3 regions of the Sutcliffiella sp. FSL R7-0096 genome follow, and region 2 is predicted to be linked to each of the others. Evidence: a T-box and tRNA genes for the amino acid it is inferred to sense, from the RefSeq annotation. Region 2 holds a T-box; the other regions hold tRNA genes.
The links. A T-box is a leader RNA that pairs with one kind of tRNA and senses whether it is charged. The one in region 2 lies ahead of proS (proline--tRNA ligase), so its partner is inferred to be a tRNA-Pro.
Positions count from the first base shown of each region.

Region 1 (9,295 bases), 150 kb from region 2:
CCTCGCGATGATATGCCAACTCCGCTTCTTAAACAGGATGTTTTGAAAATGGAAGACCTGCAAAAAGGAATGGAGCTAGAAGGAACGGTCCGTAATGTAGTCGACTTCGGAGCATTCGTTGATATCGGAGTAAAGCAGGATGGTCTGGTCCATATCTCCAAGCTAAGCAACCGGTTTGTAAAACACCCACTCGATGTTGTCTCGGTGGGGGACATCGTAACCGTTTGGGTGGACGGTGTGGAAGTCAACAAAGGACGTGTCTCCTTGACTATGTTGCAACCACAAAAACAGGAAGTATAAATACAGCACACAATGAACCCCGAGCGCAATGTTCCATGCAACTCGGGGTTTAGCTTTAGCCATTCTTCTTATAATAAAAAAACCAACACTGATTCAACATTTTGATTTGGTAACGATCCTTTTCCAGGTAAGCGCGTTGCATCTGCTTTCTAAACCAAGACGGCATCTTCCTGTACCTCCTTCTACATTTAACTCGAAGGCTACAAATGACTTAATTTATTCTATAGTATGCAGTATAATGGGGAGGGTTCAAAGGAAGGGGGAGGACAGATGGAAGACAAGGATCTTCAGAAGCTAATAGAAGAAATATCTATGACCTATTTTAATAGACCTTTTCTACATACAGCATCATTCAACCACCGCTTGAAAACAACGGGAGGGAGATACCTGACCTCCACAAGCAACATCGAAATCAACAAAAAATACTACGATGCGTTAGGGATGGACGAGCTTGTAGGGATTATCAAACATGAACTCTGTCATTACCACTTGCATATCCAAGGGAAAGGATATAAGCATCGAGACCGGGATTTCCGCACCCTGCTGAAAAAAGTCGGAGCCCCAAGGTTCTGTACACCGATTGAGGCACCGCAGTCCAAGCCGAAAACTTTCCGTATATATGAATGCAAGGACTGTCACCAATTATATAAAAGAGTAAGAAGGGTGAATACAATCAAGTATAGATGTGGAAAATGTAGAGGGAAGCTAAGAGAAATCGAAAAGCGTGTTGACATACGACCATGAAATATGATACTTTATTCTAGTCGCTGTTTTAAAAAAGTGACGAAATGACAATTATGATGATATATCATTTTGTTGCAAAAAAACTTGACTTTTTCGTACAATCTTATTAAAATTAAAACAGTCGGTTGCGACGAATAAGAACGAAAATCGACATAACAATTTCATTACCGTAGTAATATTCCACCATAGCTCAGCGGTAGAGCACGCTCGAATAATCTCCCTTGAGATTCTACAGCGTACCGATTGAGCAACTTCACTGTAATGCTTCCCGAAATCGGGACGTTCGGCGTCTGCAAGTTATAAGATGCGTAGTGAAACCTTTTGCATTATTCCACCATAGCTCAGCGGTAGAGCATTCGGCTGTTAACCGAAGGGTCGTAGGTTCGAATCCTACTGGTGGAGCCATAAATGGAGAAGTACTCAAGTGGCTGAAGAGGCGCCCCTGCTAAGGGTGTAGGTCGTGTAAGCGGCGCGAGGGTTCAAATCCCTCCTTCTCCGCCATTCTTAAGGCCCGTTGGTCAAGCGGTTAAGACACCGCCCTTTCACGGCGGTAACACGGGTTCGAATCCCGTACGGGTCACTACTAAGTGGGTTGCAAAGCAAGATTGCTTTGCTGCCCACTTCCAATCTGGAGGATTAGCTCAGCTGGGAGAGCACCTGCCTTACAAGCAGGGGGTCGGCGGTTCGATCCCGTCATCCTCCACCAGAGGGACATTATCCTCTATCTATTTAAGAACATCGTGGACTTTGGTGTCGATATTATTCCGCCTATTTCCTTCTGAAATAGTCAAAATAATATCTGCGGTGTAAGCTCATGTAGCTACTCCAAGAAGATAGATTCACGAAGTATAATCAGTGGGCTATAGCCAAGCGGTAAGGCATCGCACTTTGACTGCGACATGCGTTGGTTCGAATCCAGCTAGCCCAGCCAACTTTATAAAATGTATGCGGGTGTGGCGGAATTGGCAGACGCGCTAGACTTAGGATCTAGTGTCTTTGACGTGGGGGTTCGAGTCCCTTCACCCGCACCATACATTTTCTAGCCATTCATTTTCGCGGTCGTGGCGGAATGGCAGACGCGCTAGGTTGAGGGCCTAGTGGGGGCAACCCCGTGGAAGTTCGACTCTTCTCGGCCGCACCAAAAAATAATTTCAAAAAAGTGTTGACATGAAACGCTGAAATTGATATTATAGTTAAGTCGCCTCTGAGAGCGACATTGAAAATAAACATTATTACGAAGCGCCCGTAGCTCAATTGGATAGAGCGTTTGACTACGGATCAAAAGGTTAGGGGTTCGAGTCCTCTCGGGCGCGCCATTATTTATAAAGTGAACGGGGAGTAGCTCAGCTTGGTAGAGCACTTGGTTTGGGACCAAGGGGTCGCAGGTTCAAATCCTGTCTTCCCGATTTCTAGATAATGCGGGTGTAGTTTAATGGTAAAACCTCAGCCTTCCAAGCTGATGTCGTGGGTTCGATTCCCATCACCCGCTCCATAATATTGAATGATCTTTGAAAACTAAACAAAACAACAGCGTCATAACGTTAATTCTACGGGATTAACAAAATGATTTAAGTAACACAAGCTAGCAAATTTTGAGCAAAAGCTCAGACTCTTTATTGGAGAGTTTGATCCTGGCTCAGGACGAACGCTGGCGGCGTGCCTAATACATGCAAGTCGAGCGGACCTTTTAAAAGCTTGCTTTTGAAAGGTCAGCGGCGGACGGGTGAGTAACACGTGGGCAACCTGCCTGTAAGACTGGGATAACTTCGGGAAACCGGAGCTAATACCGGATAATATAAGGAACCTCCTGGTTCTTTATTGAAAGATGGTTTCGGCTATCACTTACAGATGGGCCCGCGGCGCATTAGCTAGTTGGTGAGGTAACGGCTCACCAAGGCGACGATGCGTAGCCGACCTGAGAGGGTGATCGGCCACACTGGGACTGAGACACGGCCCAGACTCCTACGGGAGGCAGCAGTAGGGAATCTTCCACAATGGACGAAAGTCTGATGGAGCAACGCCGCGTGAGCGATGAAGGCCTTCGGGTCGTAAAGCTCTGTTGTTAGGGAAGAACAAGTGCGAGAGTAACTGCTCGCACCTTGACGGTACCTAACCAGAAAGCCACGGCTAACTACGTGCCAGCAGCCGCGGTAATACGTAGGTGGCAAGCGTTGTCCGGAATTATTGGGCGTAAAGCGCGCGCAGGTGGTCCTTTAAGTCTGATGTGAAAGCCCACGGCTCAACCGTGGAGGGTCATTGGAAACTGGGGGACTTGAGTGCAGAAGAGGAAAGTGGAATTCCAAGTGTAGCGGTGAAATGCGTAGAGATTTGGAGGAACACCAGTGGCGAAGGCGACTTTCTGGTCTGTAACTGACACTGAGGCGCGAAAGCGTGGGGAGCAAACAGGATTAGATACCCTGGTAGTCCACGCCGTAAACGATGAGTGCTAAGTGTTAGAGGGTTTCCGCCCTTTAGTGCTGCAGCTAACGCATTAAGCACTCCGCCTGGGGAGTACGGTCGCAAGACTGAAACTCAAAGGAATTGACGGGGGCCCGCACAAGCGGTGGAGCATGTGGTTTAATTCGAAGCAACGCGAAGAACCTTACCAGGTCTTGACATCCTCTGACACTCCTAGAGATAGGACGTTCCCCTTCGGGGGACAGAGTGACAGGTGGTGCATGGTTGTCGTCAGCTCGTGTCGTGAGATGTTGGGTTAAGTCCCGCAACGAGCGCAACCCTTGATCTTAGTTGCCAGCATTCAGTTGGGCACTCTAAGGTGACTGCCGGTGACAAACCGGAGGAAGGTGGGGATGACGTCAAATCATCATGCCCCTTATGACCTGGGCTACACACGTGCTACAATGGACGGTACAAAGGGCAGCAAAACCGCGAGGTCGAGCCAATCCCATAAAACCGTTCTCAGTTCGGATTGCAGGCTGCAACTCGCCTGCATGAAGCCGGAATCGCTAGTAATCGCGGATCAGCATGCCGCGGTGAATACGTTCCCGGGCCTTGTACACACCGCCCGTCACACCACGAGAGTTTGTAACACCCGAAGTCGGTGGGGTAACCTTTTGGAGCCAGCCGCCTAAGGTGGGACAGATGATTGGGGTGAAGTCGTAACAAGGTAGCCGTATCGGAAGGTGCGGCTGGATCACCTCCTTTCTAAGGAATGTACGCTTGTTGTTTTGTTTAGTTTTGAGAGAGCATTCTCTCTAAATAGGCAATTCTTACGAATTGTCATAGTTGTTCCTTGAAAACTAGATAATGTAACTAATATCAAGATATTCACAAAATATCGTTCATCTTAGTAATTTTCTTTATAGATATCATCGCTGATATCGACACATGACCAATTTTGGTCGACGGTTAAGTTATTAAGGGCGCACGGTGGATGCCTTGGCACTAGGAGCCGATGAAGGACGGGACTAACACCGATATGCTTCGGGGAGCTGTAAGTAAGCTTTGATCCGGAGATTTCCGAATGGGGAAACCCACTGCTCGTAATGGAGCAGTATCTTTACCTGAATACATAGGGTAATGAAGGCAGACCCGGGGAACTGAAACATCTTAGTACCCGGAGGAAGAGAAAGCAAACGCGATTTCCTGAGTAGCGGCGAGCGAAACGGAATTAGCCCAAACCAAGAGGCTTGCCTCTTGGGGTTGTAGGACACTCAACATGGAGTTACAAAGGAACGGGGTAAATGAAGCGATCTGGAAAGGTCCGTCATAGAAGGTAAAAACCCTGTAGTTGAAACTTCGTTCCCTCCTGAGTGGATCCTGAGTACGGCGGGACACGAGAAATCCCGTCGGAAGCAGGGAGGACCATCTCCCAAGGCTAAATACTCCCTAGTGACCGATAGTGAACCAGTACCGTGAGGGAAAGGTGAAAAGCACCCCGGAAGGGGAGTGAAATAGATCCTGAAACCGTGTGCCTACAAGTAGTTAGAGCCCGTTAATGGGTGATAGCGTGCCTTTTGTAGAATGAACCGGCGAGTTACGATCCCGTGCAAGGTTAAGTCGAAGAGACGGAGCCGTAGCGAAAGCGAGTCTGAATAGGGCGAATGAGTACGTGGTCGTAGACCCGAAACCAGGTGATCTACCCATGTCCAGGGTGAAGTTCAGGTAACACTGAATGGAGGCCCGAACCGACTCACGTTGAAAAGTGAGCGGATGAGGTGTGGGTAGGGGTGAAATGCCAATCGAACCTGGAGATAGCTGGTTCTCTCCGAAATAGCTTTAGGGCTAGCCTCATGTGTTAGAGTCTTGGAGGTAGAGCACTGATTGGACTAGGGGTCCTCATCGGATTACCGAATTCAGTCAAACTCCGAATGCCAAAGACTTATCCATGGGAGTCAGACTGCGAGTGATAAGATCCGTAGTCAAGAGGGAAACAGCCCAGACCGCCAGCTAAGGTCCCCAAGTATACGTTAAGTGGAAAAGGATGTGGAGTTGCTTAGACAACCAGGATGTTGGCTTAGAAGCAGCCACCATTTAAAGAGTGCGTAATAGCTCACTGGTCGAGTGACTCTGCGCCGAAAATGTACCGGGGCTAAACGTATCACCGAAGCTGCGGACTGTTCTTACGAACAGTGGTAGGAGAGCGTTCTAAGGGCGTTGAAGCTAGACCGTAAGGACTGGTGGAGCGCTTAGAAGTGAGAATGCCGGTATGAGTAGCGAAAGAAGGGTGAGAATCCCTTCCACCGAATGCCTAAGGTTTCCTGAGGAAGGCTCGTCCGCTCAGGGTTAGTCGGGACCTAAGCCGAGGCCGAAAGGCGTAGGCGATGGATAACAGGTTGATATTCCTGTACCACCTCCACTCCGTTTGAGCAATGGGGGGACGCAGAAGGATAGGGTAAGCGCGCTGTTGGATATGCGCGTCTAAGCAGTAAGGCTGAGAAGTAGGCAAATCCGCTTCTCATTAAGGCTGAGCTGTGATAGCGAGGGAAATATAGTACCGAAGTTCCTGATTTCACACTGCCAAGAAAAGCCTCTAGCGAGGAGTATGGTGCCCGTACCGCAAACCGACACAGGTAGGCGAGGAGAGAATCCTAAGGTGAGCGAGAGAACTCTGGTTAAGGAACTCGGCAAAATGACCCCGTAACTTCGGGAGAAGGGGTGCTCTGTTAGGGTGTTAAAGCCCGAGAGAGCCGCAGTGAATAGGCCCAGGCGACTGTTTAGCAAAAACACAGGTCTCTGCGAAGCCGTAAGGCGAAGTATAGGGGCTGACGCCTGCCCGGTGCTGGAAGGTTAAGGGGAGAGGTTAGCGCAAGCGAAGCTTTGAACCGAAGCCCCAGTAAACGGCGGCCGTAACTATAACGGTCCTAAGGTAGCGAAATTCCTTGTCGGGTAAGTTCCGACCCGCACGAAAGGCGTAACGATCTGGGCACTGTCTCAACCAGAGACTCGGTGAAATTATAGTACCTGTGAAGATGCAGGTTACCCGCGACAGGACGGAAAGACCCCGTGGAGCTTTACTGTAGCCTGATATTGAATTTTGGTACAGCTTGTACAGGATAGGTAGGAGCCTGAGAAGCCGGAGCGCTAGCTTCGGTGGAGGCGTCGGTGGGATACTACCCTGGCTGTATTGAAATTCTAACCCGCAGCCCTTATCGGGCTGGGAGACAGTGTCAGGTGGGCAGTTTGACTGGGGCGGTCGCCTCCTAAAGAGTAACGGAGGCGCCCAAAGGTTCCCTCAGAATGGTTGGAAATCATTCGCAGAGTGTAAAGGCACAAGGGAGCTTGACTGCGAGACCTACAAGTCGAGCAGGGACGAAAGTCGGGCTTAGTGATCCGGTGGTTCCGCATGGAAGGGCCATCGCTCAACGGATAAAAGCTACCCCGGGGATAACAGGCTTATCTCCCCCAAGAGTCCACATCGACGGGGAGGTTTGGCACCTCGATGTCGGCTCATCGCATCCTGGGGCTGTAGTCGGTCCCAAGGGTTGGGCTGTTCGCCCATTAAAGCGGTACGCGAGCTGGGTTCAGAACGTCGTGAGACAGTTCGGTCCCTATCCGTCGTGGGCGCAGGAAATTTGAGAGGAGCTGTCCTTAGTACGAGAGGACCGGGATGGACGCACCGCTGGTGTACCAGTTGTCTTGCCAAAGGCATAGCTGGGTAGCTACGTGCGGACGGGATAAGTGCTGAAAGCATCTAAGCATGAAGCCCCCCTCAAGATGAGATTTCCTTTTACTTCGGTAAGTAAGATCCCTGAAAGATGATCAGGTAGATAGGTTCGAGGTGGAAGCATGGCGACATGTGGAGCTGACGAATACTAATCGATCGAGGACTTAACCCAACAATTGAAATAAGTGAACGATATGAATATCTTGATACGAACACATTATCTAGTTTTGAAGGAACAAGAAAGTTGAAAAACTTCTTGATTTTTCTACTTAGTTATTTTACAATAGTATATGTCTGGTAATGATGGCGAAGAGGTCACACCCGTTCCCATACCGAACACGGAAGTTAAGCTCTTCAGCGCCGATGGTAGTTGGGGGATCTCCCCCTGTGAGAGTAGGACGTTGCCAGGCAAGTGCTTTTGTAAAAATAGCATATATTATTGTCGCGGGGTGGAGCAGTCTGGTAGCTCGTCGGGCTCATAACCCGAAGGTCGCAGGTTCAAATCCTGTCCCCGCAACCAAATAAGGTCCCGTGGTGTAGCGGTTAACATGCCTGCCTGTCACGCAGGAGATCGCCGGTTCGATCCCGGTCGGGACCGCCATTCTTTTAAAATGCGAAACTAGGTTTCGTTATTTTTTTTGTCTTTTTTTATGACTTTTTGACGACTGAACCATTCATTTTTGCACTTATGGTGGCCCCATACACCCTCAATGACAACTGAACACCTCATATTTCCGCATGTGGTGGTTCCATACACCCTCAATGACGACTGAACATCTCATAATTCCGCGTGTGGTGGTTCCAAACGCCCTCAATGACGACTGAACATCTCATAATTCCGCGTGTGGTGGTTCCAAACGCTCTCAATGACGACTGAACACCTCATAATTCGGCTTGTGGTGGTTCCATACACCCTCAATGACGACTGAACACCTCATAATTCGGCTTGTGGTGGTTCCATACACCCTCAATGACGACTGAACACCTCATAATACGGCTTGTGGTGGTTCCATACACCCTCAATGACGACTGAACACCTCATAATACGGCTTGTGGTGGTTCCATACACCCTCAATGACGACTGAACATCTCATATTTCGGCTTGTGGTGGTTCCATACACCCTCAATGACGACCGAACACCTCATATTTCCGCATGTGGTGGTTCCATACGTCCTCAATGACGACCGAACACCTCTTGTGGTGGTTCCAAAGCCCCCAAAAAAATGAAGCCCCCACCAACGAGGCTCCATTCCAACTACCTTCTACCTGCAACCTATTTATTAATTATAATTAGCTTTATGCGCTTCAAGGATTTCTTCGGAAGTGGCAGCTGACCAATCTTCAATGGATGCCCCATCATTTGCGTCTACATAGGACTGAACCATTTTGTAGCTTTCGCTGTATCCATATTGGCTAGGTAGACCGTTTCTTCCACCTTTGAAGATTTCTTGTGCCTTTTTATCATCTTCCTTTTCCAATTCGCCTTCAATTCTTGACCATAGATCTTTGTTGTATGTTTCATCTACAGGTGCTACGTTGATGTTAGGGTATACAAGCTTTTGGAACATAGTTCCTTTTCCTTCGATTACAAGGTTGTCCAAAACGGTGAATGTTTCGCCGTTATAGTGGTTATCCATCCAGTAGCTGTGATGATACTTGTTAGCTACACCTGCTTTAAGAATGTTGTCTGTCGTGTTGCGGTCAAAGAAAACAACAATTTGGCCTATACCTGCAGTTACAAAGGTTGCCGGTGCGTTGTTGTCTGTCGGGAATACACATACAGTGGTTTTGCTACCTTCTAGTGGAAGCTCATTGGACGATTTTGTTAAAGAATCTTTGATGGCAGCATTGATCTTGCGAGTGTCCATTCTCTTTAGGTTATCCTGAACAGCGATTCTGTTCTTTGGTGGAGCAAGAACATAGTCTGTCTTCTGTTCAAATTCTCCGCCCTTGTAACATCTATCCGCAACCTCATCAAGGATGCTTGAAGTGTACAGTTCAGTTGCTTCTTCCCCTTTAAGTCCTTCTGCATAGAATGCTTCATACAACTGGTACACGTGAATAATCTCAAATTCTTGTCCATCTTTTTCAAAGGTGTACTCTAAGCCTACTGCCTCTTCGGT
Region 1 is NZ_CP152003.1:403,783-413,077, forward strand. Features, by position in the region: gene MKY77_RS02215 (Tex family protein) at 1-300, shown strand, start outside; gene cmpA (cortex morphogenetic protein CmpA) at 356-466, opposite strand; gene MKY77_RS02225 (SprT family protein) at 571-1,044, shown strand; tRNA gene MKY77_RS02230 (tRNA-Asn) at 1,375-1,449, shown strand; tRNA gene MKY77_RS02235 (tRNA-Ser) at 1,455-1,545, shown strand; tRNA gene MKY77_RS02240 (tRNA-Glu) at 1,553-1,624, shown strand; tRNA gene MKY77_RS02245 (tRNA-Val) at 1,675-1,750, shown strand; tRNA gene MKY77_RS02250 (tRNA-Gln) at 1,901-1,975, shown strand; tRNA gene MKY77_RS02255 (tRNA-Leu) at 1,992-2,075, shown strand; tRNA gene MKY77_RS02260 (tRNA-Leu) at 2,100-2,185, shown strand; tRNA gene MKY77_RS02265 (tRNA-Arg) at 2,284-2,360, shown strand; tRNA gene MKY77_RS02270 (tRNA-Pro) at 2,377-2,450, shown strand; tRNA gene MKY77_RS02275 (tRNA-Gly) at 2,463-2,536, shown strand; rRNA gene MKY77_RS02280 (16S ribosomal RNA) at 2,658-4,209, shown strand; rRNA gene MKY77_RS02285 (23S ribosomal RNA) at 4,412-7,343, shown strand; rRNA gene rrf (5S ribosomal RNA) at 7,465-7,581, shown strand; tRNA gene MKY77_RS02295 (tRNA-Met) at 7,615-7,691, shown strand; tRNA gene MKY77_RS02300 (tRNA-Asp) at 7,697-7,772, shown strand; gene MKY77_RS02305 (DUF2268 domain-containing putative Zn-dependent protease) at 8,453-9,295, opposite strand, start outside.
Region 1: it encodes a tRNA-Pro, which carries the amino acid that the T-box ahead of proS (proline--tRNA ligase) is inferred to sense. The anticodon was not compared.

Region 2 (9,295 bases):
GATCCAACAAGTTGCTTATTTTTGATTGAAACGTTAGGGATCCCCTCTCCACCAACTGGCATATGCCAATCGCCGTGAAAAGCTTACAGCCTGAGGCAATTCCGTATCTCGTGTTGGTAGTGTTGGAAATGGATTCTGCCCGATTGGAGAAGCCATGAGCACTGGAATGGATTATTCCAGTGCGGTTCTCCACGTGTATCACACCTGAAAAGTCTATTTCGCTTACCTTGTTAGCTAATTTAGTTTCTAATTCTACGTTTTTCACTTTCACTTGGATTAAACCCCTTTATATCCTTTTGACTCGGGGGACGGGTGACATTATATATGCGGTTATGGACTCAATATATATATTATCACACTATTTAGGCAATTGCAGAGGGAACCGTCCCAGTAAGGCGTTAGGGATTTATCATTTACTGTCGGAACTAGGGCAAATACAGTCCGACCTCTTGCATATACTGTCCGTTCCCACCTAAATACAATCCAAATACTATACAATACATGCCAAACGACACTGTTCGACAAACGCCACGATTATAATGCTTGCCCAGATGTTTATTTGCTTGTCGCCTTTAAAATAAACCGGTCCTGCCTGATATCCAAATACCCTTCCCGATTAATTTTCAGATGAAGATTGTACAAGGGATCCAGGTAATCTTCTACCATGAAATCCACTACCTGCCACGGAATGGCCTTTAAATAATAGATTAGTGCACCGATATCGTAAAAACGTTGCATAGGATATTCCTTTTTACTAAGTAGAATCTGGAATCCATGCTCTTCCAATTGCTTATATGCAAATTCAAGATTCCAATGAGCATACTCTTCATTAATCGGTGCTCCCAGAAATCTGTTGATGTCCTGACAGTCGCTCCGCCCCACCTGCTGAGAGAGAAATGTCCCTCCCTCTTGCAGAACTCTTCTAACCTCGCTCGGATCGTACTCTTCATGTTTGTTGATAATTAGGTCAAAGTGTTTGTCTGGAAAAGAAAGCCGGTTGTACGGCTCCACTTCGACCACCTGTACACCGAGTGGTTCCAGTCTTCCTTTTGCAATAGGATAGTTCGGTTTGTAGCCTTCGGTTGCACAGACAGTTTGTGGGAATGGTTGCAACTTGGAAAGCAGTTCCCCGCCGCCTGTCCCCATGTCCAGCATGGATGTGGCATCTGCCATCAGTTTTTTTGCGATGCTGCCGTATGACCAGGAAAGCATTCCTGATGCAAGACGGCCAGTTTCTGTTATATGGGAGAAATCCCATCCGGAAAAATCGGTTTCTGCCTCTTTTAAATAGTGTTCGAATAGTTGATCAGTTTTCATTTAGTTATCCTCCATTTTCTTTCATTCAGTTGCTGGTGCCTAGTAGCTTGGAGGTCCGCGATTGCGTTTTTATATGTTGTGTTCAAGTAGATTCATTGGGCTTTCTCCTATTTTTCTTTTCTTCTAATATACCAAATATTTGAACTTTATGAGACAAATGCATTCCTGGACAGATTTTTCTCCAAACCTGTTACAATGAAGCCATACATAATAGGGAGGGATTATAGGTGAAGATACTTGTTGTCGGTGCAGGTGCGGTTGGTGGATATTTTGGCGGACGTTTAGTGGAAAAGGGCGAGGATGTAACGTTCCTTGTACGGGAAAAAAGGAAGAAGCAACTTGAAGAGAGCGGACTTGTCATTAAAAGCGCTCATGGGGATGCCACACTAAAACCAAAGCTACTGGTCAGTGGAGAAAAGGCAGATCCGTACGATGTCATTTTATTATCAATGAAAGCCTACCATTTAAGTTCTGCGATGGAGGACTTCAGAAGTTATGCCGGACCGGACACGATAATTGTCCCTTTGCTTAACGGGATAGCACATATGGAAAAATTAAGTGCGGCCTTCAATGAGTCAAATGTGATTGGTGGACTATGCTTTGTGGAATCTACCTTGGACGACCAAGGGGCCATCATTCAGACAAGTGCCATTCATGATCTCGTTTTCGGGGAACTGGATGGCGGAAAGTCGGAACGGGTAGAGAAGCTCTCTAGATTTTTCAGTGGCACAAAGGCCAACTTTGTCTTATCCGAGAATATCCATCAAGCCATGTGGCAAAAGTACCTTTTCATCGCTACCTTGGCTGGGGTCACGACATTGTTCCGTTCGCCAATAGGGCCAATACGGGAGGATGAGTTCGGTGCGGATACCATCAAACAGACTTTAGAGGAAGCTGCCGGTATTATGAAAAGTGTAGATGCACCACTTGCTGAGAATATTGTGGATGGAAACTGGGATAAACTTCATTCCATCGAAGCAGGCATGAAGTCTTCGATGCAGCGTGACATGGAAAAAGGATTGTCGGTAGAGGCTGATCATTTTTATGGTTATCTGCTTGGGGTTGCGAAAGAGCAAGGGATATCCGCTCCTACTCTGGAGAAGATTTATGCCAACTTGCGGATTTATGAGGGGCAAAGACGTTAGTGGTTATGCTTTTGAAAGCTTAGGGTCGTGTGGCTCTAAGCTTTTTAGTTTTTTGTCTGCCAGAATAAAAAGTTTAATCCCGCCTCCAAAAATCAACTCCGGAAATCTTCATCTCCACCCCCAAGTAATTTCCCCAAGAAAAAACTGCCAACACGTTAGCGTCAGCAGTTCTCCATCTCTTTTATTGCGGCTTTCATTCTTAATAGTGCTTCCGTCAGCACCTCACGTGGGCAGGCAATATTTATGCGCTCGAAGCCTTGACCGCCTGCACCAAATTTCATTCCTTCATCAAGTCGGACTCCCGCTTTTTCTAAAAAGAAGGCGTGCAATTCTTCTGCAGCAATTCCGAGCTCCCGGCAATCCAGCCAGATCAAATGAGTTGCCTCGGGTTTCACTACTTTTATGGCTGGAATATGCTCCTTCAAGTATGTGTAAACATACTCTAGGTTTTCATTTAAATACTCCTTCACTTCTTGAAGCCAAGGCACCCCTTTATAGTAGGCTGCGATGGTTCCTTCTACCGCGAACGCATTGGGACGCATCAGCCCGAAACCGTTTAGGAGCGTTTCGTATTTCTCTTTTATTTCTTTGTTCGGAATGATAAAAATAGAGCTTTGCATTCCCGCAATGTTAAACGTCTTGCTTGGTGCTGCGCAGGTGATGGAAAAATCCAGATGGTCAGGATGCACCTTTGCGAATGGAATATGCTTGTGCCCCGGATAGGTGAGGTCGCCATGCATTTCGTCTGAGATCACCATCACTCCATGTCTTTCACAAATCTCCCCAATCTTTCGTAACTCTTCACGAGTCCAGACTCTGCCGACCGGATTGTGCGGGCTGCAGAGGATGAACACCTTCGTATTTGGCTGAGCTGCTTTTTCTTCAAAATCTTCGAAGTCCATTTTATAGCCGTCCTCGGAATAGAGGAGGGAATTATGCAAGATGTTACACCCTTGTGTTTGGATGGTAGAAAAGAACGGATAATAAACAGGATCCTGCACAATCACCGAATCACCCGGTTGCGTTAATGCCTTCAATAAAAGGTTCATCCCCGGAATGATTCCCGGACTGAACGAGATCCATTCGTGCTTCAGCTCCCAATCGTATTGCGTCTTCCACCAGTGTTCTACCGCGTCGTAGTACCTGGCGCAAAATGTACTGTATCCATAGATTCCGTGAGTGGCTTTTTGGCTGATGGCACTGACAATCTCTTCGGAAACCTGGAAATCCATATCTGCGATGCAAAGCGGGATAATATCTTGATCTTCGATGAACCATTTGACCGAATGCGTCTTTCTGCGGTCGATGAATTTTTCCAGTTGCATGGCTTTCTCCCCTTAATCGATCTAGTATGCCTTAGCCCAATATACCATATGTTTTGCTTCATTTCCGCAACATACACAATTTTCGGCTACCTGTTCTTGTTCAAAAGGCATACAACGTGATGTGGCGCTAGTTTCCTCTTTTATTTTGTCCTCGCACGCTTGCTCGCCACACCACATGGCTTTGATGAAGCCGCCTTTTCCTTCGATTTGTTCTTGGAAAGCTTGGAAAGTTGTCGCCACACTTGTTTTCGCTTCGCGGTGGGATCTTGCTTTTTCTAAAAGGTTTTTCTGGATGTCTTCGAGGATTTCTTGGATCTTGGCTGCCAGTCCTTCCATAGGTGTGATTATTTTCTCGCCGGTGTCACGGCGGACAAGGACTACTTGTTGTTGTTCGATATCGCGTGGCCCCGCTTCCAGTCTTAGTGGAATTCCCTTCATTTCGTACTCGTTGAATTTCCATCCTGGCTTTTTGTCACTGGCATCTATTCCTACGCGAATAGTTTTGGCCAGCTTTTCTTTTAAATCATAGGTAAAATCAAGGACCCCTTCTTTGTGCTGAGCGATTGGGACAATCATGACCTGCGTTGGTGCAATCCTTGGAGGAACGACAAGACCGCGGTCATCGCCATGCACCATGATCATCGCTCCTATGATACGGGTTGTGAAGCCCCAGGAAGTTTGCTGGACGTATTCTTGCTTTCCTTCACGGTTCAGAAATTGAATGCCGAATGCTTTGGCAAAACCATCTCCCAGATGATGAGATGTTGCTGATTGTAAAGCTTTGCCATCGTGCATCAGACTCTCAATGGTGTAGGTGTATTTGGCTCCAGCGAATTTTTCCTTTTCCGTTTTTTGCCCTTTGATGACAGGGATAGCCAGGATATCCTCACAGATTTCCGCATAGACGTTGAGCATTTTCACCGTTTCCTCGTGTGCCTGTTCGTCTGTCTCATGGCACGTATGCCCTTCTTGCCAAAGGAATTCTAGGGTTCTCAGGAATGGCCTTGTTGTCTTTTCCCAACGAACCACATTTGCCCATTGGTTGTAGAGCTTTGGCAGGTCGCGGTAGGAATGGATGATGTTTTTGTAGTGTTCGCCAAACAGCACTTCTGATGTAGGACGGACAACTAAGCGTTCCTGTAGCTTTTCATCGCCACCATGGGTAACCCAGGCCACTTCTGGCGCGAACCCTTCGATGTGATCTTTTTCTTTTTGAAGCAGGCTCTCCGGGATGAAAAGTGGCATATAGACATTCTCGTGGCCGGTTTCTTTAATTCGTTTGTCGAGTGAGTCTTTGATGTTTTCCCAAAGTGCATAGCCGTATGGGCGGATGATCATGCTGCCGCGGACGCTGGAGTAATCGACAAGTTCGGCTTTGGTGACAACATCCGTGTACCATTGGGCGAAGTCTTCGTCCATATTAGTGATTTTTTCTACGAAATTTTTATTGGACATGTTGGTTTGCTCCTTTTTTTCAAAGTATTAAGGATATTTCTATTTGTTAGTAAAAATATCGGCTTAATCTATGTGAAATTTTTATTAATCTCCTGTCTTTTTAATCTGAATTCAACGCTTGGATTATAATCGCCGGGGTATGCTAGTAAACGAGAGAGCCTCCTTTGAAAGTTCGTGCCAAAATACCCCGAGTTGATGCCAAACCCATTTTACAGATAAATAAAAAAAGCCCCGCTATAAATAAGGGACCATTTCCGGCGGTACCACCCTTATTCAAAGCAAGGCTTCACTCTCTTTCATGGTAACGGTTTTGAACCGCTGCACCGTTTCGGATGCAGAACTCTGAGGCAGGTTCAAATGGTCATCTATGGCTGCCTCCCACCACTCGGCACCCTCTCTTGGATAGACGAAATCATTTTACTGGTCCTCTTCGACGTTTGATATTGAGAAGATTATATAGGTTTGTTGGAAATTTTGTCAATCTATTATTTTTAATAAAGTATGGTCAATCGATTTAATTTCTATAACATTCCCTAGAGGATAAACCCCACAACCTGTTCTGTACCATAGGTAGGTAGAGATTGGGACTTGACCATGAAAATAGCGAACAAAATCAAGAAAAGTACCGGCGCAACTGTATGGACTGGCCATGTATGTTTGTTCTTGCAACTTCGATTGAATATCCACCGATCCACTATCGCATAAAGTAATGCCGCACCTGTAGTATATAGGGTAAGCGTCCATTGTTGAGACCAGACGACAGGCACTCCACCAAAAACCCCATGCATCAGGATAAAAGCGATAGCATTTCCTTTCATCCACCTATTTACTACATACTCGATACCGAGGGAAATTAGATTGCCATATACGAGAATGATTCCTCCAACCACGAAAAGGAGTATGTAAGCCCAGCCCAAGAACGAATCAAGGTAGACCGGTTGCCCTTGACCGAAGGAGCCTGCAGAAATGAAGAGGGAGATGATAATGGTAGAAACATAGAATGCGGTAAATTTACGGTAGAACATATTGTCCAAACTAGCACCCTCCTTCATAGATAAAGGTTATGATAGCTTTATTATACTATTCCAGATACTGTTTGGGTGTATTTTCCTCTATTTCCTTAATCAATGAAAAACGCCCGTACAATCCGACAAGTACGAGCGCTTTTTCATGTATTTATTAAGATATAAACCTTTCCTTCAACCGCAATAATTCCCCCAGTTTCTCTTCCCTGGCCTTTTCGTCTAAACGATACCTATCCTCCAATATCTCCCACAGCAGTTCTCCCTTTTCTTCTAATGACAAAGGTAACCGCTTTACCACCTCCCGATATTCCGCCAGAAACTCTGTATAAGAAATCCAAGAAAAATCGAACTGTTCCTCTAGCTTCCTTTTTAGTTTGCGGGTCAACTTGGGGCTGGAACCATTGGAGGTCACGGCGATCTGTAAATTCCCGCGCCTGACGGTTGCAGGGAATGTGACATTCCCTTCCCCTGACTCGTCTACAACGCATACGAGCTGTGACGGGTGCAACCCACCCACAAGCGCCGAGTTCACATTCCTGTTATTCGTAGCGAGTATGGCAAGAAAGGCATCCCTAAAATCATCCACCTTCGCTCCACGCTCCACCAATCGGTAGCCTCTCATCGCCGACAGTTCCTTCACTTCCTCGGAAAATTCCGGTGCGATAAACGTGATATCCGCCTGCTCCGCATCCAGCACCTTCGCTTTACGGGCCGCAATCCTCCCACCGCCTGCGATGACAACCTTTTTCCCTTTCAAATCAATGATCAACGGTTGCAACTCTAACATCCTCCTTTCCAGAAGCCCGCTCCACGACAATATCCTGAATCGCCCCGTGCCGACTTAACGGCTCGATTAATACAATATCCTGTCCAGCACGATTCCTCTTCCGGACCTCCCTTTCCACCTCACTTAATAGCAATCCGGCAAAGAGCAGGTAAGGCACAACCAGCACCCGGCCATCAGCTTCGAAACTAATCGACTCTATGCCCTCGGCAAATAATGGCGTGGTTGCCGCCAGATAGCAGACACTCACTCGTGAAACACCGAGTCTCTCTTCAAGCCCCGCTTTTATTTCTGCAAAAGCCCCATGAATAGCGGGATCACTACTGCCCCTACCCACCACCAACACGGAATCCACCGGATCCACCTTTCCGATAGAGGTCTTCACCAATTCACTTATGGCATCCACAATCCGCTCCTGCACGCCAAAAGCAGGGGCGACCTCCACACTGACATCCGGATATTTCACACGCAGTGTTTCGAGCGCTTCCGGGATATCCTCTTTTATATGCCCAGCCGTCAAAAGAAAGATGGGAACAACGGTGATCTCTGTCGCTCCTTTTGCCACACAGCGTCCGAAACCTTCTGGAATGTATGGCTCGGTCAGCTCCAGGAAGCTGATTTCCTGGATTGGTGCATCCACCCGGGCAATGACCCGCCCTAAAAATTCTTTCGCTTCCTCCGCTCCCTTTTTTGAACGCGTTCCATGTCCCACATATAAAATAGCCCTAGTCACAAAACCCGCTCCCTTCTATCCATGCACCACAGGTAAGTGTGGCACGACCTCCTCTTCGAACCAGTGCAGCTTCTCATGGAGTTTCACCACTTCCCCAATTACGATCATGCTTGGATTGGAGATGTTGGCATCCTTCACCTTTCGCTCGATATTGGCAAGCGTGCCAACAACCGTCCGCTGTTCATTTAGCGTACCCCAGTGGACAAGGGCGATAGGTGTTTTTGGCGACTTGCCGTTCTCCTGTAGTCGCATGAGTATATTTGGCAGCTGGGAAACCCCCATGTACACACAGATTGTATCCACCGCATGTGCAAGGTTTGCCCATTGATGCTCCGCCTCCTTGTCACCTGCCTGGTGTCCGGTGACGAAGGCGAAACTTTTGCTCAAGGTCCTGTGGGTGACTGGAATGCCAGCGTAGGCAGCCGCTCCAATCCCAGCGGTGATTCCCGGTATTACCTCAAAAGGGACATCCTGCTTGGAGCATTCCTCCGCCTCCTCGCCGCCACGACCGAAAACGAACGGGTCGCCTCCTTTCAAGCGTACGACCTGCAAGCCTTTTTTGGCATATTTTACAAGAAAGTGATTGATCGTCTCTTGCTTCATCGTGTGGTAGTGGGGCAGCTTTCCACAGTAGACGAGCTGCGCATCCTTTTTTGCATAGTTTAGTAGTTCAGGATTCACCAGACGGTCATAAAGGATGACATCCGCTTGCTCGAGTAGGCGCAACCCCTTCACCGTAATCAATTCGGGATCCCCGGGACCCGCTCCCACCAAATATACTTTTCCCTTCATGCGCTACCACCCTTTCTCCTCTGGATCTAATATATAGCCACTCTTCTTCCCAAGGCGCTTTTTCTCTCGTAAAATAACTTCCTTCACTGTGGGTTCCTTCAGATAAAACTTCTCAAGCTCCACATCCAGGTGTTCAAAAGCCGATTCATCATTCTCAGCAAATATGACGGATACAATTTCCTTAGCCTCAAGGGCTACATCAAATCTATACAGATACGCCATCTGTTTCTTTTCCTAAAATAGTATCTAGTACGTCTTGCAAGGTCGAGACTCCCACTCGTCCGACAAAATCAAAGAAGGATTCCCCTTTTGTCTTCTGGTCGCGGAAGTAGATCAATAGCTCCTCGAGGACATCCGTCAATTCCTCTGCCGCCACTTTCCCCTTCAGCTTTTCATTGAACTTTCCGCCTTTGTTCAAGGTGCCTCCTACATAGATTTCATAGGCTTCCACCATCTCTTTTTGCTCATTGCGCATCTTCATCCCCTGCAGGCCGATGTCGCCAATCTGGCGCTGACCGCATGAATTCGGGCAGCCGACCATATGGGTTCGGATAGGGACATCCAAGCTTATGCGCTGATCCAGTTCCTCCGCAATCAATCGCATGCGCTCCTTCGTCTCCACCAAGGCCAGGTTGCAGTACTCGATTCCGGTGCAGGAAACCGCATGGCCGAGGAAGGAGTTCGGATTGATGGAAATGCGTTCAAAAATCGGTTCCTTG
Region 2 is NZ_CP152003.1:552,734-562,028, reverse strand. Features, by position in the region: gene MKY77_RS03025 (serine hydrolase) at 1-271, opposite strand, end outside; gene MKY77_RS03020 (methyltransferase domain-containing protein) at 556-1,317, opposite strand; gene MKY77_RS03015 (ketopantoate reductase family protein) at 1,545-2,462, shown strand; gene MKY77_RS03010 (MalY/PatB family protein) at 2,624-3,787, opposite strand; gene proS (proline--tRNA ligase) at 3,809-5,242, opposite strand; T-box leader at 5,483-5,685, opposite strand; gene MKY77_RS03000 (hypothetical protein) at 5,776-6,276, opposite strand; gene MKY77_RS02995 (NAD(P)-dependent oxidoreductase) at 6,422-7,054, opposite strand; gene MKY77_RS02990 (sirohydrochlorin chelatase) at 7,026-7,763, opposite strand; gene cobA (uroporphyrinogen-III C-methyltransferase) at 7,800-8,576, opposite strand; gene MKY77_RS02980 (DUF3906 family protein) at 8,580-8,798, opposite strand; gene MKY77_RS02975 (nitrite/sulfite reductase) at 8,782-9,295, opposite strand, start outside.

Region 3 (9,295 bases), 1.5 Mb from region 2:
AATTATTGGGCGTAAAGCGCGCGCAGGTGGTCCTTTAAGTCTGATGTGAAAGCCCACGGCTCAACCGTGGAGGGTCATTGGAAACTGGGGGACTTGAGTGCAGAAGAGGAAAGTGGAATTCCAAGTGTAGCGGTGAAATGCGTAGAGATTTGGAGGAACACCAGTGGCGAAGGCGACTTTCTGGTCTGTAACTGACACTGAGGCGCGAAAGCGTGGGGAGCAAACAGGATTAGATACCCTGGTAGTCCACGCCGTAAACGATGAGTGCTAAGTGTTAGAGGGTTTCCGCCCTTTAGTGCTGCAGCTAACGCATTAAGCACTCCGCCTGGGGAGTACGGTCGCAAGACTGAAACTCAAAGGAATTGACGGGGGCCCGCACAAGCGGTGGAGCATGTGGTTTAATTCGAAGCAACGCGAAGAACCTTACCAGGTCTTGACATCCTCTGACACTCCTAGAGATAGGACGTTCCCCTTCGGGGGACAGAGTGACAGGTGGTGCATGGTTGTCGTCAGCTCGTGTCGTGAGATGTTGGGTTAAGTCCCGCAACGAGCGCAACCCTTGATCTTAGTTGCCAGCATTCAGTTGGGCACTCTAAGGTGACTGCCGGTGACAAACCGGAGGAAGGTGGGGATGACGTCAAATCATCATGCCCCTTATGACCTGGGCTACACACGTGCTACAATGGACGGTACAAAGGGCAGCAAAACCGCGAGGTCGAGCCAATCCCATAAAACCGTTCTCAGTTCGGATTGCAGGCTGCAACTCGCCTGCATGAAGCCGGAATCGCTAGTAATCGCGGATCAGCATGCCGCGGTGAATACGTTCCCGGGCCTTGTACACACCGCCCGTCACACCACGAGAGTTTGTAACACCCGAAGTCGGTGGGGTAACCTTTTGGAGCCAGCCGCCTAAGGTGGGACAGATGATTGGGGTGAAGTCGTAACAAGGTAGCCGTATCGGAAGGTGCGGCTGGATCACCTCCTTTCTAAGGAATGTACGCTTGTTGTTTTGTTTAGTTTTGAGAGAGCATTCTCTCTAAATAGGCAATTCTTACGAATTGTCATAGTTGTTCCTTGAAAACTAGATAATGTAACTAATATCAAGATATTCACAAAATATCGTTCATCTTAGTAATTTTCTTTATAGATATCATCGCTGATATCGACACATGACCAATTTTGGTCGACGGTTAAGTTATTAAGGGCGCACGGTGGATGCCTTGGCACTAGGAGCCGATGAAGGACGGGACTAACACCGATATGCTTCGGGGAGCTGTAAGTAAGCTTTGATCCGGAGATTTCCGAATGGGGAAACCCACTGCTCGTAATGGAGCAGTATCTTTACCTGAATACATAGGGTAATGAAGGCAGACCCGGGGAACTGAAACATCTTAGTACCCGGAGGAAGAGAAAGCAAACGCGATTTCCTGAGTAGCGGCGAGCGAAACGGAATTAGCCCAAACCAAGAGGCTTGCCTCTTGGGGTTGTAGGACACTCAACATGGAGTTACAAAGGAACGGGGTAAATGAAGCGATCTGGAAAGGTCCGTCATAGAAGGTAAAAACCCTGTAGTTGAAACTTCGTTCCCTCCTGAGTGGATCCTGAGTACGGCGGGACACGAGAAATCCCGTCGGAAGCAGGGAGGACCATCTCCCAAGGCTAAATACTCCCTAGTGACCGATAGTGAACCAGTACCGTGAGGGAAAGGTGAAAAGCACCCCGGAAGGGGAGTGAAATAGATCCTGAAACCGTGTGCCTACAAGTAGTTAGAGCCCGTTAATGGGTGATAGCGTGCCTTTTGTAGAATGAACCGGCGAGTTACGATCCCGTGCAAGGTTAAGTCGAAGAGACGGAGCCGTAGCGAAAGCGAGTCTGAATAGGGCGAATGAGTACGTGGTCGTAGACCCGAAACCAGGTGATCTACCCATGTCCAGGGTGAAGTTCAGGTAACACTGAATGGAGGCCCGAACCGACTCACGTTGAAAAGTGAGCGGATGAGGTGTGGGTAGGGGTGAAATGCCAATCGAACCTGGAGATAGCTGGTTCTCTCCGAAATAGCTTTAGGGCTAGCCTCATGTGTTAGAGTCTTGGAGGTAGAGCACTGATTGGACTAGGGGTCCTCATCGGATTACCGAATTCAGTCAAACTCCGAATGCCAAAGACTTATCCATGGGAGTCAGACTGCGAGTGATAAGATCCGTAGTCAAGAGGGAAACAGCCCAGACCGCCAGCTAAGGTCCCCAAGTATACGTTAAGTGGAAAAGGATGTGGAGTTGCTTAGACAACCAGGATGTTGGCTTAGAAGCAGCCACCATTTAAAGAGTGCGTAATAGCTCACTGGTCGAGTGACTCTGCGCCGAAAATGTACCGGGGCTAAACGTATCACCGAAGCTGCGGACTGTTCTTACGAACAGTGGTAGGAGAGCGTTCTAAGGGCGTTGAAGCTAGACCGTAAGGACTGGTGGAGCGCTTAGAAGTGAGAATGCCGGTATGAGTAGCGAAAGAAGGGTGAGAATCCCTTCCACCGAATGCCTAAGGTTTCCTGAGGAAGGCTCGTCCGCTCAGGGTTAGTCGGGACCTAAGCCGAGGCCGAAAGGCGTAGGCGATGGATAACAGGTTGATATTCCTGTACCACCTCCACTCCGTTTGAGCAATGGGGGGACGCAGAAGGATAGGGTAAGCGCGCTGTTGGATATGCGCGTCTAAGCAGTAAGGCTGAGAAGTAGGCAAATCCGCTTCTCATTAAGGCTGAGCTGTGATAGCGAGGGAAATATAGTACCGAAGTTCCTGATTTCACACTGCCAAGAAAAGCCTCTAGCGAGGAGTATGGTGCCCGTACCGCAAACCGACACAGGTAGGCGAGGAGAGAATCCTAAGGTGAGCGAGAGAACTCTGGTTAAGGAACTCGGCAAAATGACCCCGTAACTTCGGGAGAAGGGGTGCTCTGTTAGGGTGTTAAAGCCCGAGAGAGCCGCAGTGAATAGGCCCAGGCGACTGTTTAGCAAAAACACAGGTCTCTGCGAAGCCGTAAGGCGAAGTATAGGGGCTGACGCCTGCCCGGTGCTGGAAGGTTAAGGGGAGAGGTTAGCGCAAGCGAAGCTTTGAACCGAAGCCCCAGTAAACGGCGGCCGTAACTATAACGGTCCTAAGGTAGCGAAATTCCTTGTCGGGTAAGTTCCGACCCGCACGAAAGGCGTAACGATCTGGGCACTGTCTCAACCAGAGACTCGGTGAAATTATAGTACCTGTGAAGATGCAGGTTACCCGCGACAGGACGGAAAGACCCCGTGGAGCTTTACTGTAGCCTGATATTGAATTTTGGTACAGCTTGTACAGGATAGGTAGGAGCCTGAGAAGCCGGAGCGCTAGCTTCGGTGGAGGCGTCGGTGGGATACTACCCTGGCTGTATTGAAATTCTAACCCGCAGCCCTTATCGGGCTGGGAGACAGTGTCAGGTGGGCAGTTTGACTGGGGCGGTCGCCTCCTAAAGAGTAACGGAGGCGCCCAAAGGTTCCCTCAGAATGGTTGGAAATCATTCGCAGAGTGTAAAGGCACAAGGGAGCTTGACTGCGAGACCTACAAGTCGAGCAGGGACGAAAGTCGGGCTTAGTGATCCGGTGGTTCCGCATGGAAGGGCCATCGCTCAACGGATAAAAGCTACCCCGGGGATAACAGGCTTATCTCCCCCAAGAGTCCACATCGACGGGGAGGTTTGGCACCTCGATGTCGGCTCATCGCATCCTGGGGCTGTAGTCGGTCCCAAGGGTTGGGCTGTTCGCCCATTAAAGCGGTACGCGAGCTGGGTTCAGAACGTCGTGAGACAGTTCGGTCCCTATCCGTCGTGGGCGCAGGAAATTTGAGAGGAGCTGTCCTTAGTACGAGAGGACCGGGATGGACGCACCGCTGGTGTACCAGTTGTCTTGCCAAAGGCATAGCTGGGTAGCTACGTGCGGACGGGATAAGTGCTGAAAGCATCTAAGCATGAAGCCCCCCTCAAGATGAGATTTCCTTTTACTTCGGTAAGTAAGATCCCTGAAAGATGATCAGGTAGATAGGTTCGAGGTGGAAGCATGGCGACATGTGGAGCTGACGAATACTAATCGATCGAGGACTTAACCCAACAATGATGAAATAAGTGAACGATATGAATATCTTGATACGAACACACTATCTAGTTTTGAAGGAATAAAAAAGATGAAAAACTTCTTGATTTTCTTTCTCAATTTTGTATAATATTATTTGTCTGGTAATGATGGCGAAGAGGTCACACCCGTTCCCATACCGAACACGGAAGTTAAGCTCTTCAGCGCCGATGGTAGTTGGGGGATCTCCCCCTGTGAGAGTAGGACGTTGCCAGGCGGATAATATGGAGGATTAGCTCAGCTGGGAGAGCACCTGCCTTACAAGCAGGGGGTCGGCGGTTCGATCCCGTCATCCTCCACCATAAATTCTTCACATATTGAAAAAATCAACAATAATGCCGGTGTAGCTCAGTTGGTAGAGCAACTGACTTGTAATCAGTAGGTCGTGGGTTCGACTCCTATCGCCGGCACCATTATGTGCCATTAGCTCAGTCGGTAGAGCATCTGACTTTTAATCAGAGGGTCGAAGGTTCGAGTCCTTCATGGCACACCATTTATCTTGCGGGTGTGGCGGAATTGGCAGACGCGCTAGACTTAGGATCTAGTGTCTTTGACGTGGGGGTTCGAGTCCCTTCACCCGCATTGTAATTTTATATTAGCGGAAGTAGTTCAGTGGTAGAACACCACCTTGCCAAGGTGGGGGTCGCGGGTTCGAATCCCGTCTTCCGCTCCAACAGATTTGCCGGGGTGGCGGAACTGGCAGACGCACAGGACTTAAAATCCTGCGGTAGGTGACTACCGTACCGGTTCGATTCCGGTCCTCGGCACCAGAGTTTTTTATAATAGCAAAATTACTTTCATTTATAAGCGCCCGTAGCTCAATTGGATAGAGCGTTTGACTACGGATCAAAAGGTTAGGGGTTCGAGTCCTCTCGGGCGCGCCATTATCGGGGAGTAGCTCAGCTTGGTAGAGCACTTGGTTTGGGACCAAGGGGTCGCAGGTTCAAATCCTGTCTTCCCGACCATTAATATTTACCCTTGATATGGGGCCTTAGCTCAGCTGGGAGAGCGCCTGCTTTGCACGCAGGAGGTCAGCGGTTCGATCCCGCTAGGCTCCACTTTAATACTTTTACTTTTTGGCGGTGTAGCGACGAGCATTACTTCAAGAATTTGCTCCGAGTTGTGCCGACGGATTAGCATCCTTGAATTTGCTTGCAGAGGAAGGGACACAGACCAGTAACATTGGTGCCTGTAAATCTAATGAAATACTTTTACTTTTTGGCGGTGTAGCTCAGCTGGCTAGAGCGTACGGTTCATACCCGTGAGGTCGGGGGTTCGATCCCCTCCGCCGCTACCAAAAAGGACCTTTAGCTCAGCTGGTTAGAGCAGACGGCTCATAACCGTCCGGTCGTAGGTTCGAGTCCTACAAGGTCCACCAGTTCTTTCTATACGCGGAGGAATACCCAAGTCCGGCTGAAGGGATCGGTCTTGAAAACCGACAGGGGTGTCAAAGCCCGCGGGGGTTCGAATCCCTCTTCCTCCGCCATATTAACTTTAGAATATGGTGAGTATAGATTCTATATTATTATCGCGGGGTGGAGCAACGAGCATAGGCTTCTTGCAAAAGCTTCGAGTTGTACCGGTCGACAGACTACTCTGCACACACTTTCAGAGAACGGGACAGTCGGTATATATAAGCATAGAATTTTAAACTTAATTAATATTATCGCGGGGTGGAGCAGTCCGGTAGCTCGTCGGGCTCATAACCCGAAGGTCGCAGGTTCAAATCCTGTCCCCGCAACCAAATGGTCCCGTGGTGTAGCGGTTAACATGCCTGCCTGTCACGCAGGAGATCGCCGGTTCGATCCCGGTCGGGACCGCCATTTTTTCAAAATATTATAGTTTGGCTCGGTAGCTCAGTTGGTAGAGCAATGGACTGAAAATCCATGTGTCGGCGGTTCGATTCCGTCCCGAGCCACTTTGTTTTTTCACAAAGTGAAGAAAACATCATTAAATGCCGGTGTAGCTCAGTTGGTAGAGCAACTGACTTGTAATCAGTAGGTCGTGGGTTCGACTCCTATCGCCGGCACCATTCTTAAATTAAATAGTATTATGGCGGTTGTGGCGAAGTGGTTAACGCACCTGATTGTGGTTCAGGCATTCGTGGGTTCGATTCCCATCAGTCGCCCTTTTTAGCGGGTGTAGTTTAATGGTAAAACCTCAGCCTTCCAAGCTGATGTCGTGGGTTCGATTCCCATCACCCGCTCCATTTTTGTGGGCCTATAGCTCAGCTGGTTAGAGCGCACGCCTGATAAGCGTGAGGTCGGTGGTTCGAGTCCACTTAGGCCCACCATTTTATAAAAAAAATGACGTTCCACCATAGCTCAGCGGTAGAGCATTCGGCTGTTAACCGAAGGGTCGTAGGTTCGAATCCTACTGGTGGAGCCATCTCTGGGGAAGTACTCAAGTGGCTGAAGAGGCGCCCCTGCTAAGGGTGTAGGTCGTGTAAGCGGCGCGAGGGTTCAAATCCCTCCTTCTCCGCCAGAATATCTGGCCCGTTGGTCAAGCGGTTAAGACACCGCCCTTTCACGGCGGTAACACGGGTTCGAATCCCGTACGGGTCATCAAAAGTTGTGGTATTTATAAAATATCATGGCTTTTTTTATTTGTCTTTTTTCATTACTACCTTTTTTTCTCCTCAACACTCCTATAAAAATAGATTGACAACATAATCTATACCCTTTTCATTTTCATCTCAAACACATTTTTCAATAATATATTTAATATATTAGAATAGAAACAAAGTGTATGCGTATACATTTTGTTATTTTCACTTTAATTCTATTAAATACTTTTCGACATAATACCACAAAAGTCCTCCTAGTATTTGGTCGAATCATCTCCTTTTGTATCCCCTTACAAAAACGTTGATAAATCAAGAGTTCTTTTAAAACAACAATGAAAACGATTTCCTGAAAAAAATAAAATTCGACAAAATCCCCTACCGGTATTTAATATGTTGTTTTATGTCATACGATTCTGACTTGTCGTATAAAGGAGAATATTATAAAAAAGAGAATAGTAGTGTATAACAATATTCTTTTTATATGGAATGACGGAAGGGTGAAAAAATTGATTGCTACAAGTACGACGGATTTTCAACTGCACCTTTTTCACGAGGGGACGTTACATAAAAGTTATGAACTTTTTGGAGCACATATCGTACGCCATCGCAAGAAGGTGTTGGGGACCAGGTTTACTGTCTGGGCACCTAATGCGAAAGCGGTTCGAGTCATAGGTTCTTTTAACGAGTGGAACGGGCAGAAGCATCCACTGGAAAGATTGAATAATGAGGGTGTATGGAGCATCCATATAGAAGACGATCTGAACGGACATTTATATAAATATGAAATTGTTACACAATCAGGAGAGATATTACATAAGGCAGATCCTTATGCTTTTCATGCAGAGGTGCGCCCTAATACAGCTTCCATTGTCTATGATATGGAAGGTTATAAATGGAAAGATCAGAATTGGCGCAGAAAGAAAAAGCGGAAGCTGGTTTATGAGAAGCCAATGTTCATATATGAGCTGCATCTTGGTTCCTGGAAGAAAAAAGTGGGGGATGAGCTCTTTTCCTATAGAGAGTTGATTGCCGAGCTTATTCCTTATGTAAAGGAGCATGGTTTCACTCATATTGAATTACTTCCGCTAGTAGAGCATCCGTATGATCGTTCATGGGGATATCAAGGTACAGGGTACTATGCTGCAACGAGCCGGTACGGAAGTCCGGTTGACCTGATGGCTTTCATCGATGCATGTCACCAAGAAGATATCGGTGTAATACTGGACTGGGTTCCTGGTCACTTCTGTAAGGATGGCCATGGCTTGTATATGTTTGACGGAGCACCTGTCTTTGAATATGAGAACTATCATGATCGGGAGAATGAGGTGTGGGGGACTGCTAATTTCGATCTTGGTAAGCCTGAAGTTCGAAGTTTCCTCATTTCCAATGCCCTGTTTTGGATGGAGTATTATCATGTAGATGGTTTCCGGGTGGATGCTGTGGCAAATATGTTGTACTGGCCGAATTCACAAGAGGAGCATGCGAATCCGTTTGCCCAGCAGTTTTTGAAAAAGTTAAATGAGGCGGTCTTTGAGAAGGATTACAGTGTGCTGATGATTGCGGAAGATTCTACGGATTGGCCTCTTGTCACTACTCCAACTTCTAGCGGGGGATTGGGATTCAACTATAAATGGAATATGGGATGGATGAATGACATTCTAAGCTATATGGAGGCATCACCAGAGCAAAGGAAGCCTCTGCACGATAAAGTGACATTTTCAATCGTGTATGCATTCTCCGAAAATTTCATTTTACCGTTTTCACACGATGAAGTCGTTCATGGAAAAAAATCATTGCTTAACAAAATGCCAGGTGAGTACCATGAAAAATTTGCACAGTTAAGGTTGCTGTATGGATTTTTCCTGGCACATCCCGGTAAGAAGCTCCTTTACATGGGTGGAGAGTTTGGACAGTTCGATGAGTGGAAGGACCTGGAGCAATTGGATTGGTTCTTGATAGATCAGTATGAATCTCATCAACAGCTTCATCATTATTTCAAAGAGGCATTGTCTTTTTACCATAATCAAAAGGCTTTGTATGAATGGGATCATGAGGCGGAAGGGTTTGAATGGATTGATGCTGACAACCGGGATCAAAGCATCTTCTCTTTTATCAGAAGAGGCAAAAAACCTGGGGATATGTTAGTTATACTATGTAATTTCACTGGTGCCTCATATGAAGGCTTTAAAGTAGGAGTCCCCCTTTTAGCGGAATATGAAGAAGTATTCAATTCTGATGAGCAAAGGTTTGGTGGGAGTGGCTTTGTGAATGATCAGGAAATTAGTGCACAAGAGGGAGCATATCACGGTAAGCAATATCATATGATGGTCAATGTTGCTCCGTTTGGTGTAAGTATGTGGAGACCAAAGAAAATTAGAGGGGAGAGGTAGCGGATGTCGAAGAATAAATGTGTAGCAATGTTACTAGCAGGAGGAAAAGGGAGCAGACTCAGTTCCTTGACGAAAACTTTAGCTAAGCCGGCCGTCCCTTTTGGTGGAAAATATAGAATCATAGATTTTGCATTGAGCAATTGCACAAACTCAGGGATTACTACTGTCGGGGTTTTGACTCAATACCAGCCGCTGGT
Region 3 is NZ_CP152003.1:3,933,359-3,942,653, reverse strand. Features, by position in the region: rRNA gene MKY77_RS20275 (16S ribosomal RNA) at 1-986, shown strand, start outside; rRNA gene MKY77_RS20270 (23S ribosomal RNA) at 1,189-4,120, shown strand; rRNA gene rrf (5S ribosomal RNA) at 4,243-4,359, shown strand; tRNA gene MKY77_RS20260 (tRNA-Val) at 4,369-4,444, shown strand; tRNA gene MKY77_RS20255 (tRNA-Thr) at 4,480-4,555, shown strand; tRNA gene MKY77_RS20250 (tRNA-Lys) at 4,560-4,635, shown strand; tRNA gene MKY77_RS20245 (tRNA-Leu) at 4,644-4,724, shown strand; tRNA gene MKY77_RS20240 (tRNA-Gly) at 4,741-4,815, shown strand; tRNA gene MKY77_RS20235 (tRNA-Leu) at 4,824-4,912, shown strand; tRNA gene MKY77_RS20230 (tRNA-Arg) at 4,950-5,026, shown strand; tRNA gene MKY77_RS20225 (tRNA-Pro) at 5,031-5,107, shown strand; tRNA gene MKY77_RS20220 (tRNA-Ala) at 5,128-5,200, shown strand; tRNA gene MKY77_RS20215 (tRNA-Met) at 5,363-5,439, shown strand; tRNA gene MKY77_RS20210 (tRNA-Ile) at 5,444-5,520, shown strand; tRNA gene MKY77_RS20205 (tRNA-Ser) at 5,536-5,628, shown strand; tRNA gene MKY77_RS20200 (tRNA-Met) at 5,810-5,886, shown strand; tRNA gene MKY77_RS20195 (tRNA-Asp) at 5,890-5,965, shown strand; tRNA gene MKY77_RS20190 (tRNA-Phe) at 5,988-6,060, shown strand; tRNA gene MKY77_RS20185 (tRNA-Thr) at 6,099-6,174, shown strand; tRNA gene MKY77_RS20180 (tRNA-His) at 6,198-6,270, shown strand; tRNA gene MKY77_RS20175 (tRNA-Gly) at 6,278-6,351, shown strand; tRNA gene MKY77_RS20170 (tRNA-Ile) at 6,359-6,435, shown strand; tRNA gene MKY77_RS20165 (tRNA-Asn) at 6,456-6,530, shown strand; tRNA gene MKY77_RS20160 (tRNA-Ser) at 6,536-6,626, shown strand; tRNA gene MKY77_RS20155 (tRNA-Glu) at 6,635-6,706, shown strand; gene glgB (1,4-alpha-glucan branching enzyme) at 7,215-9,098, shown strand; gene MKY77_RS20145 (glucose-1-phosphate adenylyltransferase) at 9,102-9,295, shown strand, end outside.
Region 3: it encodes a tRNA-Pro, which carries the amino acid that the T-box ahead of proS (proline--tRNA ligase) is inferred to sense. The anticodon was not compared.